One region of the Gordonia sp. Swx-4 genome, then DNA from elsewhere that is predicted to be linked to it. Evidence: riboswitches for the same ligand, from Rfam matches in the RefSeq annotation. Region 1 holds a riboswitch; the other holds the start of a gene.

Region 1 (2,952 bases):
TGTGTGTCATGCCGTTCAGCGTGGCCGCGACAGACGAGCTCATTCAGGCACAGGCTGTACTACTCTCCGCCGGCCGACCGGACGCACACTCGAGGTATGGACAAACACGGGCTCGCCTCCTTCCTGCGGAGTCGACGCGAGCGTTTGCAGCCGGAGGACGTCGGTCTGCCGGCCGGTACCCGGCGTCGGACTCCCGGGCTGAGGCGGGAAGAGGTCGCAGTGCTCGCACACATCTCGACCGAGTACTACGTACGCCTCGAGCAGGGTCGCGCACCCCGCCCGTCGGCGGAGGTGCTCGTCGGCATCGCCGGTGCGCTGCTGCTCACCGATGAGGAGTCCGATCACCTGCACATGCTCGCCGGGACAGCCCCACTCCGCACCGCCCTTCATCGGCGGGACGTGCGTCCGAGCATCGTCGCCCTGTTGGGCCGCATGCCGCAGACCGCGGGGTTCGTGATGTCGGCGATCTTCGAGGTTCTCGCGTGGAACGATCTGGCGGCTGCGCTTCTGGAGGACTTCGGCGAACTCGGCCCGGCCGAACGCAATCTCGCGCGTCGGGCGTTCCTCACCGACGACGCCGCGCCGCTGTACGGGATCTCCGACGGCGCGGAGTTCCGTCACCACGTCGTCGCCAGGTTGCGGCTCGCGGCGACCCGCTATCCCTCCGACCCGACGGTCGCCGGTCTCATCGAGGATCTCCGGGAAGGCAGCGCACAGTTCGCCCGGCTGTGGGATCAGCACGACGTCGCAGCTGCACCGACGCTCCGGAAGAGTCTGCAGCATCCCGTCGTCGGAAAGATCACGGTCGACTGCGATTCGCTGGAGCTCGCCGAGCGGGATCAGCATCTGGTTCTCTACAGTGCGCCGGCGGGTTCGGCGGACGCCGAGGCGCTCGCCCTGCTGCAGGTTCTCGGTTCCGACGCTGCGGGGTTGTCGGAAACCAGCTGAGAATTGGAAAAGGGCCCCGCACGGATCAGTCATCGTGCGGGGCCCTTCGTCTGGGTCCCTCTGTGCGCTGCGGATTGTGTCCGAGCTGCTACAGGTAAGGGTTGCTACTCGTCAGGGGTTGGGCAGCAGGTGCTTGTTGTCGTTGAACATCTTGATCTGATCGGGGCTCAGCGAGACACCGCTGTTCTTGGCCGCGTTCCAGAGGTTCTCGACCTCGGGGCTCACACCGGCATCGGTGAGAACCGAGGTGACCTGCTTGGCGACGTCGTCGGTGGTCCTGGCCTCAGGGGCCTTGACGAGGCTGAAGCTGCCGTTGCCGTCCTGGAGCTTCTTGACGATCGGGGCCGGGACATCGCTCGGCGCGGTGCGCGGGGTGTGGCCCGACAGGCCGACGCCACAGGTGGGCCATGCGCCCTTGCCCTGCGAGGCGAGCACGCGCTCGGCGACGACGATCTGCTCCTCGCGGGTGGCCTGCTCGGCGGTCGGGGCGAACTCGCCGCCGCCGTGGCCGCTCCAGGTGCTCGGCGAGAACTGCAGGCCGCCGTGGTAGCCGTTGCCGGTGTTGATGGCCCAGTTACCGCCGGACTCGCACTGGGCGACCTGGTTCCACTCGGCGTCGGTCGCGGCATTCGCGGTACCGGTGCCCAGGAGTGCGGCTCCGCCACCGAGGACGGCGCCGGTGAGGGCGACCTTGGTGATGGTCTTGGTGGTCGAGTTGGTCGTCTGCTTGCGGTGACGTCCGGACATAGATCGAATTCCTCTCTCCACGCGCCTACGAAGTCAGCTGTCGGGTTCGAGCGAGAGGCTGCTCGGCCCCAGTGCGTCACCATGATTTGTTAACCACGGTTCTGCGCCTGGGACTTAACCCCGAGGACACCGTGTGTGGTGCCCGGTCTCAGGGGATGAGGTTGGGTCCCCCGTCCTCGCTCCTAGATTTCGTGCGGTCGTTCCCACCGGCGGAGCGAGGCTCGGCGCGGCCGGCGGGACGTATGTTCTGTTTCCTTACCGTGACCTTCGAGAAGGTCGCTTCGTACAGTACGTCCTTCGATCGGCCGATTCACCTGCTTGTCCACAACTTATTTTTTCTCCAGAACCTGGTCTCCCGACCAACTTTCGGCGTCCTCGCAGTTCATCGCGCCGGATGCGGTCCCGTGGCCATCTCGTTACCGCTCCGTTATGTGAGAAAGGTCACAGGGCGGCTGTGGTGTCAACCACCGGCGAACGGGGGGAGGACGTCGAGTGTCGAGCAGATGCCGAGCTGTAGTGAACGGTCAGTGAAGGCCGTTTCGTCGCGGAGGTAGGAACACCGCTCGAGGACCGTCGCCAATTCGGGGTTGCCGGCGGACAGCGTCGACTCGAGGTCTCCGAGGGTGGCCGCGGGCTCGATGTCGACGACGCGCGACTCGGTGCCGGCGGCGGCGCGAGCAGCGGCGAAGAAGCGGACGGTGAGGTTCATCGGGGCGAGCCTATCCGCCGATGGCGGACATGGGCCGCGTCGGCTGCACGAAGCCGGCCGCGTTCACCTCGTGTCCGGGAGCCTTCTGCCACATGTCGGTGCGCCACAGCGCCGCGATGGCGGCGTCGACCTCGTCGTCGGGCAGCGTGCGCAGCACAGCGCGCAGATCGGTCTCCGACGACGCGAACAGGCAGTTGCGCAGCGACCCGTCGGCGGTGAGCCGGGTGCGGTCGCAGTCGCCGCAGAACGGGCGGGTGACCGAGGCGATCACCCCGACCTTGGCCGGGCCCCGTGACGTCCGATGGCCGTCGACGATCCAGGTGGCCGCCGGGGCGCTGCCGCGCGGTGCCGGATCGGGCAGCAGATCGAACCGTGTGCGAAGCGTCGCCAGGATCTCGTCGGCGGTCACCATCCGGGCCCGTTGCCAGGCGTGGTCGGCGTCGAGGGGCATCTGTTCGATGATGCGGAGTTCGTAGCCCTGTTCCAGGCAGTAGGCGAGCAGGTCGGGGATGGCGTCGAGGTCGGCGCGGTCGGGGAGCACGGCGTTG
Region 2 (2,952 bases), 2.1 Mb from region 1:
TTCGTCGGTGGGCGTGCGGCTCACCTTGAGGCGCGGGAAGCGCTCCTCGGTGAGCGTCACCCACCATCCCTTGTGGGGCTGCGTCGAACGCCGGTTGTAGGCCGGCGCGTGGGCAGCGAGCAATCGCAGCTCGCGGACGGCCGCCTCGAGCGCGTGAGAACACTCGACGACGTCGACGCGCTCGGCCAGCAGGACCATCTCGGTGATGCGGCGTCGGGGATCGCTGCCGGAGAAATAGGAACGGACGCGGCGTCGGAGGTCCACCGCGGTGCCGACATAGAGGACCTCGTTCGACGGTCCGCGGAAGAGATAGACGCCCGGCCGCGCGGGCACACGGTCGGCCATCTGACGTTTGGCCCGCAGGCGCGGATCGGTGCGCGGCAGATATGAGGTGAGTTCCCCGACCGTCGAGATGCCCTGATTCCCGACGCGTTCGAGGAGACGGTGGAAGACCTCGACGGTGGCGCGGGCGTCGTCCAGGGCCCGGTGGGTCGGACGGACCGAGACGTCGAAGAGTTCGGCGAGGGCGCTCAGCTTGACCGTGGGCGCCTCGTCGCGGGGCAGGATGCGACGGGCCATCGTCACGGTGCAGAGGCTGAGGCTGAACGGCCAGTCCAGGTGGAGCCGGAGGGCGTTCTGCCGCAGGAACCCCATGTCGAAGCGCGCGTTGTGGGCGACCAGGATCGCGCCGCGGGCGAACTCGAGGAACGAGGGCAGCACAGATTCGATCCGGGGGGCGTCGGTGACCATCGCCGTCGTGATCCCCGTGAGCGTGACGATCTGCGGAGGGATGGGCCGGCCGGGATCGACGAGGGTGGCGAACTCGCCGATCACCTCGCCGCCGCGGATCTTCACCGCGCCGATCTCGGTGATGCGGTCGCCTGCGGGATTCGAGCCGGTGGTCTCGAGGTCGACGACGACGAGCGTGGTGTCGAACAGAGCGCGATCGCTGAACTCGCTCGACATGGCGTCGCCGCCGGTGGCCTGGTCGGCGGCCTCGAGATCCGCGAAGGTCAGCTGTCCCGAGATCACCTGTCCTGCGGCTGCACCGCCACCATCCCTGCGCGTCACGAGGCGAACATTAGTTCGACGCACCGACACGGCGGATGTGACACCCCGATCGTTCGTTCCGTTTCGGTCCCGGGGCCGCGGCGGGGACGTACGCCGATGTCACCTGTTACTCGTGTGACGCATGTGTCGAACACTGTGCGAGCGAGTTTGTCGGTGGTGGTCCCTAGTCTCCATCTCGAAGTGAGAGATCGACGCCGACGGCGCCGAAATCGCCCGCCGTGACCCGCCCGATCCGGAGTTCAAACGCCTCCGACGGCCAGATGAGATGGAGATCACACGATGCATGTCGACTGCGCAACCTGCCCGGCCCGCCCCGTCGCCTGTGACGGGTGCATGATGACCGTGCTTTTCGGTGGCCCGAACTGGGACGATGCACCCGTTGAAGGTGGAGCTTCGGTAACGGTGCAGGCCCTCGACGACGATGCGGAACTGGACCTCGCGATCGATGTGTTCCAGTCGGCTGCAATGGTCACCAGTGCCGCTGCACGATCTGCAAGAACCGAGAAAACTGCACGTCAGAAGCCATTTCGCGTCATCTCGTCGACCGAACTCCGGGCGGGCTGAGAAGCGGTGGCGAACTGCGTGTCTGGTGCCTAGTGGACACAGCGCCGACGATTTCGTAACCTTTCTGAGACCTTTGCGGAGCGTCCCGCTTCAACAGAAGTGGTCCGCACAAGTCACCGCTCAATCGCCCTCACGGGCGAACCGGGGAACCACTTACTTCGGGCAGCGCGGCCAGGGATGTCGGTACTGACACGACCAGCTGAGACTGTCCCGATCGGGGTGAATCGCGTCAACGCGCAAACGTGTCCTTCTGGGATACGGCTGTGCCGAAAACGCGTAGGGCCACTCTTCCGGCCCGAACCCGACAGCTAACTCGGTCGGCGGTACAGGGAGAAACTGAAGGAGAACTCGCTTCGTGGCCAAACATCGTTTGGAACAGCCCAATCGTGGGAGCACGGTTGCCAAGAAGGCGGTGATCGCTGGATCGATCACGCTCGGTTCGCTCGCTGCCGCGGCCGGCCCTGCTCTTGCAGCCCCGGTCCACACCCCGCTCGGTACCTTCGAGATCCCGGCACTGCCCGGTGAGCAGAAGGCCCCGGAAGCGGCCCCGGCACCCAAGCCCGTCGCGAAGTCGCCGGCTGCCACGGTCGAGATCCCCAACGTCGGCCAGTTCACCATCCCGGGTATCGGTCAGAACCAGATCCCGCAGCAGTTCCGTCCGCATGGTGGCGCCCCCCTCGGGCAGCCTCAGCTGACCGCCGGCCAGAAGGCCGTCAAGGCTGCGGAGAGCAAGATCGGCTCGCCGTACTCGTACGGTTCGGCCGGCCCCAACGCCTTCGACTGTTCGGGTCTCGTCTACTGGTCCTACAAGCAGGCCGGCAAGAACATCCCCCGTGACAGCTACGGCCAGCTCGGTGGCGGGCGCGCGGTCTCCTACAGCGAGGCCAAGCCGGGCGACGTGATGATCTTCAACGGTGGCGGCCATGCCGGCATCTACGTCGGAAACGGACAGTTCGTCCACTCCTCGACCTACGGCACGCCCGTGAAGCGTGACGCGGTCAAGGAATGGCAGCTCACCGGTATCCGGCGGTACTGAGACCAACTGAACAAGAGCATCAGGAGAGGGCGGGTCGCGAGCTTTGTGCGATCCGCCCGATCCAGTCTCGGGGGCCATCGGGGGAACTTAGGGTGGTCCGCGGGGGAGGAACGAAGCGGTAGAGGAGTGACTGGACCGTGCTTTCCGGGGAGGGACTAGTGAACGCGATGCGTCTGCGCGCTCGATCGGGCCCGATGATGCTCGCCTTGTGTCTGCTGGCGGCGATCGTGACCGTCGTCCCGCTGACGACCGGCGGCGTCGGGCAGGCCCAGGCCGCGCCC

Evidence for each region. Region 1 has a riboswitch for cyclic di-AMP ahead of PWF70_RS05675 (transglycosylase family protein). Riboswitches for the same ligand answer to the same signal wherever they lie in the genome.
Region 2: another riboswitch for cyclic di-AMP. It lies ahead of PWF70_RS15390 (C40 family peptidase); the one in region 1 lies ahead of PWF70_RS05675 (transglycosylase family protein).

Annotation. Positions count from the first base shown of each region.
Region 1 is NZ_CP128197.1:1,235,940-1,238,891, forward strand. Features, by position in the region: gene PWF70_RS05665 (SDR family NAD(P)-dependent oxidoreductase) at 1-43, opposite strand, end outside; gene PWF70_RS05670 (helix-turn-helix domain-containing protein) at 97-948, shown strand; gene PWF70_RS05675 (transglycosylase family protein) at 1,060-1,695, opposite strand; cyclic di-AMP (ydaO/yuaA leader) riboswitch at 1,702-1,901, opposite strand; gene PWF70_RS05680 (MoaD/ThiS family protein) at 2,156-2,404, opposite strand; gene moaA (GTP 3',8-cyclase MoaA) at 2,415-2,952, opposite strand, start outside.
Region 2 is NZ_CP128197.1:3,379,370-3,382,321, reverse strand. Features, by position in the region: gene PWF70_RS15400 (DEDD exonuclease domain-containing protein) at 1-1,071, opposite strand, end outside; gene PWF70_RS15395 (hypothetical protein) at 1,405-1,635, shown strand; cyclic di-AMP (ydaO/yuaA leader) riboswitch at 1,743-1,973, shown strand; gene PWF70_RS15390 (C40 family peptidase) at 1,991-2,671, shown strand; gene PWF70_RS15385 (C40 family peptidase) at 2,839-2,952, shown strand, end outside.